Regions from separate parts of the Arthrobacter sp. B0316-5-4 genome, predicted to be linked through region 1. Evidence: riboswitches for the same ligand, from Rfam matches in the RefSeq annotation. Region 1 holds a riboswitch; the other holds the start of a gene.
The links. A riboswitch is a leader RNA that binds a small molecule or an ion and turns the genes downstream of it on or off. The one in region 1 is predicted to bind thiamine pyrophosphate.

Region 1 (7,403 bases):
CGAAAGGAACGACGCCAGCTCGGCCCAGGTGTTCGCGTCCTGGCCGAAGGTGGGCTCATCAAGGACGAGGACTTTGGGGTGCGCGGCCAGCACCGTGGCCACGGAAAGCCTTCGCTTCTCGCCGCCGGACAGGGTGTACGGGTTCGCGTCCACCAGATGGGTGAGCCGCAACCGCTCCAACAGTTCGTCCACGCGTTCCTCGCCGTGGCCAAGGTGCTTCGGACCGAACATCAGCTCATCCAGCACCTTGCCCGTGACGAACTGGTGCTCGGGCTCCTGGAACACTGTCCCGATGCGTGAAATCAGCTGGTCAGCCTTCCACCTGAACGGGTCGATTCCGGCCCCTTCTGAAAGCTCGACGGCGGCACTCACTTTGCCGTCCACCGGCGCCAAAAGGCCGGCCAGCGTGAGCGCGAACGTGGACTTACCGGCACCATTCGGACCTGTGATGGTCAATGCTTGCCCGGCCCTGACCTGGGCGCTGATATCGGATTGCACGGCAACGGGTGGGATGGTCCGGAAGCCTTTCCTGCGAGCTTTCCCGCGGGAGACTGCCACATCCTGGGCGGCCAGCAGCAGTTGCGCGGTAGGGGTTTCACTTCGCCGCGCACGGGTTGCGGGGACGTATCCGGGAACCCAAACACCCGCTGCCATCAGCATGGTGCGGGCCTCGGACAGGACCTGCTCCGGCGGCCCATCCAACAGGACGCCTGGAGTGCCCGCCGCTCCCGCCTCGCCGGATCCGGGCTGCAGTACCACAATCCGGTCCACCAGGTCCTTCCACACGGACACGCGGTGTTCCACCACAACAAGCGTGGCACCGGTCTTATCGAGGCAACGCCCCACCGCGTCCCGCACCTCCAGGACCCCTGCCGGGTCCAGGTTGGCCGTTGGTTCGTCCAGCAGGATCAACCCGGGCCGCATCGCCAAAATCCCGGCAAGCGCAAGGCGTTGTTTCTGGCCGCCGGAGAGTGCCGCCGTCGGGTGGTCCAACGCCAGTCCGCCGCCCGCGGCCGTGCGCAGCCCGACGTCGTCGAGCGCTTCATGGACGCGGGACCAAATTTCCTCCCGCGGCACGGCCAGGTTCTCGGCGCCGAAGGCGACGTCGTCCCCCACCCGGGACAGCACAACCTGCGTTTCGGGGTCCTGCTGCATCAGGCCGGCGCGGCCCCGCTGCTCGCGGGGAGCAACGCCGTCGATCAGCAGCGAGCCGGTCTCGTCCGAGTCGTCTTCCTCGTCCCCCAACACCCCAGCGAGGGCATGCAGGAGCGTGGACTTGCCCGCACCCGAGGGTCCGAGCAGCAGCACCCGCTCCCCCGGTTCGATCCTGAGGTCAAGGCCTTGGATGGCGGGTGTGGCCCTGCCGGCGTGCCGCCATCCCCAGCCCTCGGCTGAGATGGCGGCAGGCCGGACCTGGCCGCCGCGTTCGGTTGCGGACATCAGTTGAAGACGGGCTCCGAAGCGGCTTTGCGCGACGCGAAGGAACTCAGGACACCGGTCTTTGCCAGACCACGCGTGGCAATCCATGAGAGTGCGCCCGCAATGATCGCCCCGGAGATTGTGGTGAACGTGATGTAAGTGAGCTTGTCGATTGCCTCGTAGGCGATGTTCCAGCCCCACGGCAGGAACGAGTCGTTGAGGCCGCAGAAGAGGCCTGCACCTGCTCCGGCAAGGAGCGAGGTGGGCAGGTTGAACTTCTTGTAGAGGAACGCGGCGAAGATGAGCTCTGCGCCGAGGCCTTGCAGAATGCCGGAGATGAGTACGGTGGTGCCGTACTGGGAGCCCATGATGAGTTCGCCTGTAGCTGCGACCGCCTCGCAGAACAGGGCAGCACCCGGCTTGCGGATGATGAGCATGCCCAGGACTGCCGGAATCATCCAACCGCCTGCGATCAGGCCCGTCAACGGCGGATATGCTGCGTTCATGGGGATGGATACGAGTGCGGCGCCTTGGGACCAAGCCCAGAAAATCACGCCGCCGGCGATGGCGATCAACGCTGCCACCACGATGTCTACAACACGCCAGTTATAACTGGTCTTCTTCACGTTTACCGTGGTCATTTTTCTGCCTCCTGAGTTACAGGAGGGGAAAGTGCTCCCCGGATTCCCCGGCCGGCCTGCGCCGCCCGGTTCCGGACACTCTGAGAAGCTCGACTCCCTTGCGCCGGTACTAACCGGATCAGGTTCGAGGGTCTGCGGCTGTCCGCACTCTCAGCGCCCTCGCGGCTCCTGCATCTCTGCAAGTTCCGACGGCGGCGCTCCCCTGTCGTTATTAAATCTGCCCTGCTGGGCTGGTTCAGTTTACACCTGCCCTCCGTGGTGGGGACTGCTGCCCGGTCACAATCCGGCCCACCTCCACCGTTGCGAGGCCCGCTGAACACCCTTCTTTGGGCCCATACCCTGCACGGCGGGCCCCGCAACGGGACCTGAGAGAATGATCCAGCAACATCCACCGCGGCAAAGGGGCACACTTCATGACGGACCATCCCGGCTCAGGCCTCCCAGGCAACGCTGTCGTGTCGGAAGCACGCCTCGCCGCAAGCGTCATCCTGCTCCGCGATACCCCCTCCGGGCTCGAGGCATTCGTCCAGCACAGGGTCAGCACCATGGACTTCGCCGCCGGGATGGTGGTGTTTCCGGGAGGACGCGTGGACCCCGCCGACCACTCCGGGTGGGACTACGCCCCCCAACTGCTCCAGCGCCACGCGGCGGACTGGCAGGCAAGCTCCATCGGGGCGGATTCAGAAGACGCGGCCAGGAATGCCGGAACCGTGCTCACAGCCGCCATCCGCGAGGTCCGCGAGGAAGCCGGGCTGGGCATCGACGCCGGTGACCTGCGCCCGTGGGCCAACTGGATTACCCCGATCGACATGCCCAAGCGGTTCGACACGTTCTTCTACGTGGCCAAGCCGTCGGCGGACATGGCACCACACCACCAAACAACTGAAGCGTGGCAATCCTTGTGGATGCCGGTAGAGGGAATCCTCGCGGCGGAAGCGGCAGGCACCCTGAAACTGATGCCGCCCACTTACTATCTCCTCAAGGAAATCGCCGAATACGGGACTGTCGACGCCGTGTGGTCGGCCGACCACCCTGTCGTACCCGTGCTGGCACCCGTAGGCTCCCTGACCGCGTTCCTTAAGGAACGGGAAAGCCGCCGCTAGCGTTGCCGGCCCACCCGTTGCGGCTAGGCTGGGGGCATGAACCTCTTCTTCAAGCTGATCGGCGCCGGAGTGAGCCTCGGGGCGGGCTTCGTCGGAACAAAACTCGTCAACAAAGGGTGGGAAAAGGCCACAGGCAACAAGCCGCCCGTAGGCAACGATGACATGGAAACGAGCCTGCGCTCCGCCCTCACCTTCGCCCTGATTTCGGCATTCGTGAGCACACTCATCCAGGTGCTTGCCAGCAGGGGCACGCAGCGTGCAATCGCCCGCTTCGCGAAGTCCCAGGACATCGTCTAGGGCATCACCGTCCAAGGCAACGCGGGTTCATTTCCAGCCACTACATCCCCTCGGGATGGGCCGGAAATGACCCCGCGTTAACTTAACGCTCGTGGTCGGCTTGACCCGCAGCTGCCCGCTGAACAACGGCCTCTAGTTCGTCCTTGGTGAGCATCTCCCGGTGGCCATGCTTGGTGCGGTACGCGGACCGCCCCACCATGTGGGCCGAGACGGGTGCGGTGAGCAGCTGGAATATCCACGCCACCAACAGCACGGGCCAAACCCACCAGGTCCGCATCTGGAGACCTATAGCTGCCAGCATGAGGAACAAGCCCAGGACCTGAGGCTTGGTAGCTGCGTGCATGCGGCTCATCAGGTCAGGGAAACGCAGCAAACCGACCGCTGCGCCAAGGGACATCAGCGCTCCGACCACCAGGAACACAGCGGTCACAATATCGATGACGGCATCCACGCCGGTGGCATCAGGACTCATTGCTCTGTTCCCTCCGCTCGGCCACGAAGCGGGCCACCGTCACCGAACCAATGAAGCCAATCACGGCCAGCGCCACCAGCAGCATCAGGTTATTCAGGTGCCGGTTCACCGCCATGTCGATCGCGAGGGCTGCGCCGAGAATGGCCAGCAAAACGTCTGAGGCCAAAACCCGGTCCAGCAGGGAAGGACCGATCGCGATCCGCACAATGGCGCCGGCAGCAGCCAGGCTAAGAATCACGGCCGTAACTATGAGGACGATTTCCTTCACAGGGCTGCCCCTTTCACTCCGGAACCTATCTCGGCTCCCAGCGCCTGGACTTCTTCGCGGGTGCCCATGATGCGGATCAAGCCGGCTTCAATGTTCTGGACTTCCTGACGGATCTTATCGATGTCAGCCTCTTGGTAAATGTTGAGCGCGTGCAGGTACAGCGTGGACGTCGAACGGTCCACTTCCACCACCAACGAGCCTGGAATCAGCGAGATGACGTGCCCTGTTGCCGTCACCATGAGGTCGGAGTGGCTCCGCAACGGAACGGCGACGACGGCGCTGCGCACCTTTGGCCCCTTGACCACAGCCAGGTACAGCACCAGGAAGCTCGCTGCCACCACTTTGGCGAGGAACATCAGGGCAAACGGGATGGCCCGCCGAATGTTGAACCTGCCACTGAGCTCAACCGGAGGAAGGTAGAAGAACTTTGCCACCAGCACCGCGATCAAGGCACCGAACAACAGGTTGCCCGGACTGAAATCCCGCCACAATGCACCCCAGACAATGACCAACCAGATGAGCAGAGGCAGCTCGGTACGGAAGGAGTTCGGTTTACGGCTCATTTGGGACCACCCGTCTGCGGCAGCGCCGGAACCTCGACTGCATCGCCCAGGACCGAATGGATGTAGGCCGATCGGTCCAGCATGATCTCCGCGGAACCATCCGCGAGGTGGAAGAGCGGCCCGGCGAACACCGTCAGCGCCACCCCGAAAACCACCAGTCCCGCCGTCGAACCCACCATGGTCCGCGGGAGCACCCCGACGTTCCCACTGGCCAACAACACGGGATCCGGGTATTCGGCGTCCTCGGGCTTGCGCCAGAACGCCCTGTTCCAGACCCTGGCGATGGCCAACAGCGTCAGCAGGCTGGTGACCACGCCGCCGACCACCAAGGTGATGGCCAGTGGTGTGCCCAGTTCCACGCCGGCCTGCAGGAGGCCCAGCTTGCCGAGGAAGCCGGAGAAGGGCGGTATGCCTGCCAAATTCATGGCTGGAACGAAGAACAGCAATGCCAGCAGTGGCGAGAGTTTGGCCAGGCCACCCAGCCGGTCGATCGACGAACTGCCACCCCGGCGCTCGATAAGGCCAGTTACCAGGAACAGGCTGGTCTGCACGGTGATGTGGTGCGCCACGTAGAAGACAGCGGCGCCCAGGCCTGCGACGGAACTCATGGCGAGGCCGAACACCATGTACCCGATGTGGCTCACCAGCGTGAAGGACAGGAGACGTTTTATGTCGCTTTGGGCCAAGGCGCCCAAAATACCCACCACCATGGTCAGCAACGCCACCACCATCAATGGGACGTTGAGGGTATCTCCCGGGAACAGCAACGTCTCGGTGCGGACCATGGCGTAAACGCCCACCTTGGTGAGCAAACCAGCGAACACCGCGGTGACGGGAGCCGGCGCTGTTGGGTACGAGTCGGGAAGCCAGAAGGACAGCGGGAACACGGCGGCCTTGATACCGAACGCCACCAGCAACATGACATGCAGGAGGTTCTGGGTCCCCTGGTCCAATTCGGCGAGCTTTATCGCCAGGTCCGCCATGGTGATGGTTCCAGTGGCACCGTAAATCATGGCGATGGCCACCAGGAACAACACGGACGACACGACGGAAACAACCACGTACGTGACGCCGGCACGAATGCGTGGCCCCGTCCCGCCCAGGGTCATCAGGACGTAGCTTGCGGTGAGCAGGATCTCGAAGCCGACATAAAGGTTGAAGAGGTCCCCGGTGAGGAACGCGTTGGACACGCCTGCCACCAGGATCAGGTATGTGGGGTGGAAGATCGAGACCGGCGCTTCCTGGTCGCCATCAGCCATGCCCTGGCCGGTGGCGTAGATCAACACCGCGAGGCTCACCACGGTGGACACAACCAGCATCAGCGAGGAGAACTGGTCCACCACAAGGACGACGCCCCATGGAGGCAGCCAACCGCCCAGGGTTACGGACGTGGTGCCGCCGTTCCACACGGATACCAGGAGCAGGCACTCGAGCAGGAGGGTGGCGCTCAGGATGCCGATACTCACCGCCCGCTGGGCTGAGTGGTGCCGGATCAACAGGAATGCGAGTGCTGCACCCAGGATCGGCAGGAGGACTGCTAGCGGCGACAGGCTCGCGAGATTCACGCGCTGCCTCCTTCCTGGGTGGTGCTGGTGTGCGGCTTTTCCGTGGCTTCCGGATGGCTCCGGTCCGTCGTCGTGATGGGCGTTACGGCGAACTCCGAGGTTTCCAACGGAACAATGGCGTCCTCCTCGGCGTCGAAGCTTGGAGTCTTGGCCACGCGAACGTCCTCAAGGTCGTCCTGGATCTCGTCCTGGCGGGCCAGGACCCACGTCCGGTAGATGATGCCCAGCATGAAGGCGGTCACCGCGAACGAGATCACTATCGACGTCAGGATCAGTGCCTGCGGCAAGGGATCGCTGTAAGCCTCGGGGTTTGTTTCCTTGCTGTACAAGGGCGCCAGCCCCGCATAACCGCCGGTGCTCAGGATCAGGATGTTGGTGGCATTGGCCAGCAGCATCAATCCCAGCAGCACACGCGTCAGGCTGCGTTCAAGGATCAAGTAGATGCCGCAGGCGTACAGCACGCCCATCACGATCAGCAGGGTCAGGTTAATGCTCATGCGGTACCTTTCCCGGATGCGGCTGATTCGGCTGCTTCTTCGGCCAGCCCGGCAGCATCTTCCTCTGCCAGCGGTGAGCCTTGGCCCTCAAAATGCTCGTCGATCTCGGCACCGAGGCTGCGGAGGACATCAAGCGCCAACCCCACCACCACGATGTACACCCCAATATCAAAAATGGTGGAGGTGACGAACTTGATGTTGCCGAACACCGGAAGCCAGAACTCGATGATGGCGCTTTGGAAAACCTGCCCGCCCAGGAAGAGCGGGACCACGCCGGATGCGGCCGCCGTCGCAAGACCCGTCCCCAAAAGGGTTCCGGCACTTACTGTCGCTGCCTCGCTCAACTCGAACCGGCCACCAGCGAGGTAGCGGATGGTCAGGGCGAGTCCAGCGGTGAGGCCGCCCGCGAAGCCGCCACCGGGCAGGTTGTGTCCTGCAAGGAGAAGGTAGATGGAGAACACGATCATTGAGTGGAAGATCAGCCGGGTGACAACCTCGAAAATGATCGAACGGCGCTCAGGCGCCAAGGTGCGGCCGGCAACGAGCCAGACGTCGCGGGTCACGTCGGTGAACTTCTT
Region 2 (7,403 bases), on a different contig from region 1:
CGACGGCGTCCCGAAGGTCGCGTTCGCCGATGGTCGCAGGTGCGTCGATGGCCAGAAACGCCATGATGTGCAGGAGATGGCTTTGGATCATGTCCCGGAGCGCGCCGGCGGTGTCGTAGTAGCGGGCCCGGCCCTCAAGGGCGAGGTCTTCGTCGAAGACGACCTCCACCTTTTCAATATGGTCCCGGTTCCACACGGGCTCCAGGAACCTGTTGGCGAAGCGAAGGCCAAGGATGTTCAACACCGTGGCCTTCCCCAGGAAGTGGTCCACCCGGTGGATGTGATCTTCGGGCACCAGCGCAGCCAGTGTCTTGTTCAGTTCGTGCGCCGATTCCGTGCCCGAACCAAACGGCTTCTCCATGACCAGGCGGGTTCCGGCAGGCAGCTGTTCGGGGTGCAGGACCTCGCAGGCCTTCTGGCTGACGTGGGGCGGCAACGCGAAGTAGATCGCGACCGGACCCTCCAGTTGCGACAGCAACTCAGCCAGCGGTCCGTCCGCCGTGACATCGAGTTGGTGATACCCGGTGCTCCCGGCGACGGCAGCCAAAGCCGCCTGGCCCTGGGTATCGGCTTCCTTTGACGCGGCCGCAAAAGCGCCGTCGACCCGTTCCCTCCACTGTTCCGGGGACCAGGGATCAGACCCGGCACCCACCAAGCGCAGTCCTGGAGCCCCGCCCGCGGCCAACAGCCCTGCCAGGCCGGGGAGCAGCAACCTGCCCGTCAGGTCTCCGGATGCGCCGAGGATGAGCAATGTTTTTACAGTTGTTTTACTGGTCACCGTGCCAGCATGCCATCTTGCAGGTGCGACTTGGTACCCTAGATAGTCGAGTCCCGTAGTTGAGTCATCCCGTAGTGGAGTCATATTGCCGGGGCAAGAATCGTCAAGACTATGGCGTGCCGCATTGGCCGCCATTCGTAGACCATCGAAAGAAGTGCACGGCGCGTGTTCAATTCACTCTCTGACCGGTTGACAGCAACCTTCAAGAACCTCCGTGGCAAGGGCCGCCTCACCGAGGCTGACGTCGATGCCACAGTCCGGGAGATCCGCCGCGCCCTGTTGGATGCGGACGTCGCCGTATCGGTGGTCCGCGAATTCACCGGGCGCATCCGTGAACGTGCGCTGGGCGCCGAAGTTTCAGGTGCGCTGAATCCGAGCCAGCAGATCGTGAAGATCGTCAACGAGGAACTGAAGGAAATCCTCGGTGGCGAGACCCGCCGTATCCGCTTGGCCAAGAACGGCCCCACCATCATCATGCTCGCCGGCCTCCAGGGTGCCGGTAAGACCACCCTTGCCGGCAAGCTGTCCAAGTGGCTCAAGGCCCAGGGCCACAGCCCCATGCTGGTTGCCTGCGACCTTCAGCGTCCCAATGCAGTGACGCAGCTCCAGGTTGTTGGCCAGCGGGCCGGTGTCCCGGTTTTCGCTCCGCACCCCGGCGCCACCTCGGAACTTGAACACCCTGCCGGTGACCCGGTCGCCGTCGCAAAGGCCGGCGTCGAGGAAGCGCGCCAGAAGCTGCACGACGTCGTGATCGTCGACACCGCCGGCCGCCTCGGCGTCGATGCCGAAATGATGGACCAGGCGCGCCGGATCCGTCAGGCGATCATCCCCAACGAAGTCCTCTTCGTGATCGACTCCATGATCGGCCAGGACGCCGTGAACACGGCGATGGCCTTCGATGAAGGCGTCAACTTCACCGGCATCGTCCTGTCAAAGCTCGACGGCGACGCCCGCGGTGGTGCCGCACTTTCAGTGGCGTCCGTTACCGGCAAGCCCGTCATGTTCGCGTCCACCGGCGAGGGCCTGGACGACTTTGAGCTCTTCCACCCGGACCGCATGGCTTCCCGCATCCTGGACATGGGTGACGTCCTCACCCTGATCGAGCAGGCGGAGAAGGCGTGGGACAAGGACGAAGCTGCCAGGATGGCGAAGAAGTTCGCCGACCAGGAAGACTTCACCCTGGACGACTTCCTCGCCCAGATGCAGCAGATCCGCAACATGGGCTCCATGAAGAAGATGCTCATGATGATGCCGGGTGCGCAGAACATCCGTCAGCAGCTGGAGAACTTCGACGAAAAAGAGATCGATCGCGTCGAGGCGATCGTCCGTTCCATGACTCCGCACGAGCGTGTTGCGCCGAAGATCATCAACGGCTCCCGCCGCGCCCGTATCGCCAAGGGTTCCGGCGTGCACGTCTCGGAGGTCAACGGCCTGCTGGAACGCTTCGCGCAGGCGCAGAAGATGATGAAAAAGCTGGCCCAGGGCGGCGGCATGCCGGGTATGCCCGGAATGCCCGGCCTCGGTGGCCCTGGTGGCGGACGCAAGAACGGGAAGAACACTCCCAAGAAGAAGGCTCGCTCCGGCAACCCGGCCAAGGCCGCCCAGGAACTTCGCGACGCGGAGGCCAAACGGGCCAATGCTGCCTCAGCGGCACCTACGGGCGCGGCTTTCGGACAAGGCGCTGCGGACTTCGATCCGTCGTCGCTGAACCTTCCCAAGGGCTTCGACAAGTTCCTCGGTAAGTAGATAGTGCGTCCCAACTGTCAGTCAGTTGGGATGTCAGAGCCGTGGAATAGGCTGAACCAATGCACAAGCAGCGCGTAGTCTTCGTTCACGGCCTGGGGAGTTTCGGCGCCGCAGCATGGCCGAAGCAACACGGCATGGCGCTGGCGTATGACGCCTTGTTTCTGAGGAGGCACGGCTTTTCGGCCGTGGACGAACCGGTGCAATCCAATGTGGCGGCAGACGTCGCCATCGTGATCAATGCATTGGTCGACTCCGCTGGAGGCCACGTCGTCGCGCATGAGCAAGGCGCCATTTCCGCCATGTTGGCAGCGATCGAGCGCCCCGACCTTGTGCACTCGCTGTCCCTGGTGGAGCCGGCCTGCTTGTCGCTGACAGCCGAGCTCCCTGCCACGGCCTCCCACCGTGCGCTCATGGAACCGTTGTTCGACGTCCGGGCACAACTGAATGACGCCGATTACCAGCGGGAATACTTCCGCAGGGCGTTTTCGGCTGAAACCGGGGGACTGGAAACGCCGGAGGCCCAGAGGTCCGCGCGCAGGCTTAGGCTCCAGGCACCGCCATGGGAAGCGCCGCTTCACATCGTGCCCGGCGTCCCCACCTTGGTCCTCACCGGTGGATGGGAACCGCTCTACGAGGAAATCGCGGGGTACCTCCAGGAAACCGGCGCCCTCCGCCGCGTAGCAGCGGGCGGGCACCGGCCCCAGGATTCAGTCGATGGCGATCACGTCATCCGCTCATTTGTTGCTGACGTTGGCCGCGCCATGTCAGTTCACGCTTCCTGAGCTGCTTTTGCCCGCATTGCCGGGAACCTGGAGTTCCGGCAGGTAGACCTTCCCTCCAGAGGCCAGGAACTCTTGGCTTTTTTCCTGCATCCCGCTGTACATGCCGGCGATTGCGGCCTGCGCTTCAGCTGAACCGTATTCATCGCGGATGTCCTGGCTGATCCGCATGGAGCAGAATTTGGGACCGCACATCGAGCAGAAGTGCGCGGTCTTGGCCGGTTCCGCGGGAAGGGTTTCGTCGTGGAAGGCCTCGGCTGTCACAGGGTCCAGGGAGAGTGCGAACTGGTCGCGCCAACGGAACTCGAACCGGGCTTTGGACAGGGCGTCGTCCCGCTCGTTCGCTCCCGGGTGCCCCTTGGCGAGGTCTGCGGCGTGGGCGGCGATCTTGTAGGTGATGACGCCGGTTTTGACGTCGTCCTTATTCGGCAGGCCCAGGTGTTCCTTGGGTGTCACGTAGCAGAGCATTGCCGTGCCGTAGCGCGCGATTTCGGTCGCGCCAATGGCGGAGGTGATGTGGTCGTAGCCGGGTGCGATATCCGTGACCAGGGGGCCCAAGGTGTAGAACGGGGCTCCCTTGCACAGCTCCTGCTGGCGTTCCACGTTTTCGCGGACCAAGTGGAAGGGGATGTGCCCCGGGCCTTCCACCATGACCTGGACGTCGAACTCCCACGCCCGCTGGGTCAGCTCGGCAAGGGTGTCCAGCTCTGCGAACTGTGCGGCATCATTGGCGTCGGCGATGGAGCCGGGACGCAGCCCGTCGCCCAGCGAAAAGGCGACGTCGTACTTGGCGAAGATTTCGCACAGTTCGTCGAAGTGCGTGTAAAGGAAGTTCTCCTGGTGGTGCGCCAGGCACCAGCCAGCCATGATCGAGCCACCCCGGGAAACAATTCCCGTGACGCGGTTGGCAGTCAGCGGGACGTAGCGCAGCAGGACCCCGGCATGGACGGTCATGTAGTCCACGCCCTGTTCGCACTGCTCGATCACGGTGTCGCGGAAGATCTCCCACGTGAGCTCGTTGGCCTCGCCGTTGACCTTTTCGAGTGCCTGGTAGATGGGGACCGTGCCAATCGGAACAGGAGAGTTGCGGATGATCCATTCCCGCGTGGTGTGGATGTCATCGCCTGTCGAGAGGTCCATGACGGTATCAGCACCCCATTGCGCCGCCCACTGCAGTTTGTCCACTTCCTCGGTGATGGAGCTGGTGACCGCTGAGTTGCCAATGTTGGCGTTGATCTTGACCAGGAACGCCTTGCCGATGATCATCGGTTCGGATTCAGGGTGGTTGATGTTGCTGGGGATGATGGCCCGTCCGGCGGCTACTTCGCTGCGGACCAATTCAACATCGCAGTTCTCGCGCAATGCCACGAACTGCATCTCCTGCGTCACGATGCCTTTCTTGGCATAGTGCATCTGGGTGACGGTTCTCTGCTCGACGGCGCGGCGGGGCACCGGTTGTGCGCCCTTCCACTCCGCCGATGCCGCCCCGCGCCGTACCGCGGACTTGCCGTCGTCGAGCAGGTTCCGTTCCCGCCCCGAATACGGCTCCGTGTCCCCCCGGCCTTCTATCCAGGGTGCGCGGAACGGTTCCAGCCCGACTCTCGGATCGCTGCCCGGTCCGGCCGTTCGATAAACCTGCAGGGGCGGGTTGGCTTGGCCGTTGGGGGAGGGCTCAAGCGCGATCTCAGTGACGGGAACGCGGATCCCGTTTTTGGGATCTTCGAGCCATCCCAGCGAGTGGGATTTCAGCGACTGGGTCACGGTTTCTGTTGCCCCGGTGTCCATGACGGATTCGTTTTGGGCAGGGCTGTGCTGTGCTTTTGTGGTGCTCAAGGGACTGCTCACTTCCTTCGCCGGCATTACCCGGACAGGTTCAACGGTCGCAGACTGCGTCAGTCCGATCTCAGCCCCTGCAGGGGCCCCCGTGTGGTCGTAGTTGAAGCTACCACAGCTGCCATCGGGCGCACAGTCATATGTGCGTTACGGGCCTGCGGTCAGAAGGCCCGGCTAGGCTTTTGCCATGGCCAACATCATCGAATTCAGCGGTACGGTGCTCGTGGCGGCAGGCAAGGAGCGCCGGGGCATGTGGTCCGTTGACGGCCGCCTGACCTTCATCAAACCCGTGGGGGCGCCGGATATGGTGCTCGACGGCTGGGTCCTGCCGGGCTTTGTCGACGCGCACTGCCACATAGGCCTGGGACCCGGCGGTGCGGTTGATGGCCAGGCTACCCTTGCCCAGGCGCTGGCAGACCTCGCGGCCGGCACCCTGTTGATCCGCGATGCCGGATCGCCCAGTGACACGCGCTGGGTCCAAGGCCGCGTGGATTTGCCGCGACTGATCAGGGCTGGCCGGCATATTGCCAGGGACCGGCGGTACCTCCGCGGGCTGGGGCATGAAATCGAACCCGAACAGCTCGTCGAAACCGTTCGCAAGGAAGCCCGTGACGGCGATGGCTGGGTGAAACTGGTGGGCGACTGGATCGATCGCGGCGTCGGGGACCTGACCGCATCCTTCCCAGCCAAGCTGGTCAAGGACGCCATTTCGGCCGCGCATGATGAGGGTGCCAGGGTCACGGCCCATTGCTTCGCCGAGGACACCATCGATGACATGCTGGACGCCAACATCGACTGCATCGAACACGCGACGGGTCTTTTGCCGCGGCACCTTCCCCGGCTGGTGGAGCAGGGTGTGCCCATTGTCCCGACGCTGGTCAACATCGCGACCTTTCCGGACATCTCCGCCCAGGCTGCGCCCAAGTTCCCGGTCTATGCGGATCATATGGCCAGGCTGTGGGAACGCCGCCACGACCGCGTGCTGGAAGCCTTCGAAGCCGGTGTCACCATCTACGCGGGCACCGATGCCGGCAGCGTGATCAAGCACGGCCGGATTGCGGACGAGATGAAGGAACTGCACGACGCCGGCCTGCCGCCGTCCGCTGTCCTGGAAGCCGCCACGTGGGGCGCCAGGGCGTGGCTGGGTGTCGACGCCATCAGCGAAGGGGCGAGTGCCGACGTCGTTCTTTGCAGTGCGGATCCCCGCATCGAACTCAACACCGTCGCCGAACTTCAGCACATTGTTTTGCGGGGCGAGGTCATCCGCTAGGAATAAATTGAAGCTTCAAGTAATTTAGTAGTAGTAGAAGGTGCCGAAAGGGCGGCAGCCTCAAACCCAGGAGCTTCACATGACTACAGCAAACAGCCAGGATCTTCTTCCTGCCGAACTCACCATGGGCACGGTCATGCTCAAGGTTGGCGACATGAAGGTCATGAGCGACTACTACCAGCGCGCCTTGGGCCTGAATATTGTGGCCGAGCAGGATGGCGGGTTGTACCTGGGCCGCACGGGAAAGCCTGTTGTCCACCTGGCGCCCGCCTCCGGCCTGCAAATTCCAGGGCGCGGCGAAGCGGGCCTCTTCCACACCGCCATCCTTTTCGAGGACCAGCCATCCCTGGCGGCCACCATTGCCACGGCGGCAGAATATGAGCCCCGCGCCTTTGCCGGAAGCGCCGACCACCTCGTCAGCGAGGCGTTCTATTTCACCGACCCCGAGGGCAACGGCATTGAGCTCTATTACGACAAGCCCCGCGAACTGTGGCAGTGGGACGGCAAGAATGTCGTCATGGACAACGTCGCACTTCCACCGCAGCGGTTCCTGCAGCAACATCTGAGTGAAGCTGCAGTGACCGGCCAGCGCGAGGCTGCTGCCGGGATCGGCCACGTGCACCTTCAGGTGGGCGATGTCGAAACAGCGCAAAAATTCTACGTGGAAACCCTGGGGTTCGAACGGACCGCGGGATGGCACGGCCAGGCCCTGTTCGTATCTGCCGGTGGCTACCACCACCACATGGCCATGAATGTTTGGAACAGCCGCGGCGCCGGACCCCGGAAGGACACGCTCGGGCTGGGGGAAGTCCTGATCGAAGTTCCCACGGCTGATGACGTAGCGATGCTGGCGGATCGGCTGAAGGTCGCGGGCGTCCAAAACCACCACACCGGGGTGGAGCTTCAGTTCGACGACCCATGGCGGAACAAGCTGCGCGTCGCCGTTCGCTGAGTCGTCCCCGCGGCCCTTGGCTGCACTAGGCTGGGCAATGACGGC

Region 2: it holds a riboswitch for thiamine pyrophosphate, as region 1 does, so the genes downstream of both, thiC (phosphomethylpyrimidine synthase ThiC) here and AC5RU9_RS19655 (ECF transporter S component) in region 1, are expected to answer to the same signal.

Annotation. Positions count from the first base shown of each region.
Region 1 covers NZ_JBNHFN010000006.1:288,455-295,857, forward strand. The annotation lists gene AC5RU9_RS19650 (ABC transporter ATP-binding protein) at 1-1,440, opposite strand, end outside; gene AC5RU9_RS19655 (ECF transporter S component) at 1,440-2,060, opposite strand; TPP riboswitch at 2,138-2,274, opposite strand; gene AC5RU9_RS19660 (NUDIX hydrolase) at 2,474-3,163, shown strand; gene AC5RU9_RS19665 (DUF4235 domain-containing protein) at 3,200-3,460, shown strand; gene mnhG (monovalent cation/H(+) antiporter subunit G) at 3,543-3,932, opposite strand; gene AC5RU9_RS19675 (MrpF/PhaF family protein) at 3,922-4,200, opposite strand; gene AC5RU9_RS19680 (Na+/H+ antiporter subunit E) at 4,197-4,763, opposite strand; gene AC5RU9_RS19685 (Na+/H+ antiporter subunit D) at 4,760-6,328, opposite strand; gene AC5RU9_RS19690 (Na(+)/H(+) antiporter subunit C) at 6,325-6,825, opposite strand; gene AC5RU9_RS19695 (Na+/H+ antiporter subunit A) at 6,822-7,403, opposite strand, start outside.
Region 2 covers NZ_JBNHFN010000001.1:17,418-24,820, reverse strand. The annotation lists gene AC5RU9_RS00135 (glucose-6-phosphate dehydrogenase) at 1-778, opposite strand, end outside; gene ffh (signal recognition particle protein) at 944-2,524, shown strand; gene AC5RU9_RS00125 (alpha/beta fold hydrolase) at 2,584-3,306, shown strand; gene thiC (phosphomethylpyrimidine synthase ThiC) at 3,289-5,088, opposite strand; TPP riboswitch at 5,132-5,239, opposite strand; gene AC5RU9_RS00115 (amidohydrolase family protein) at 5,324-6,406, shown strand; gene AC5RU9_RS00110 (VOC family protein) at 6,486-7,358, shown strand.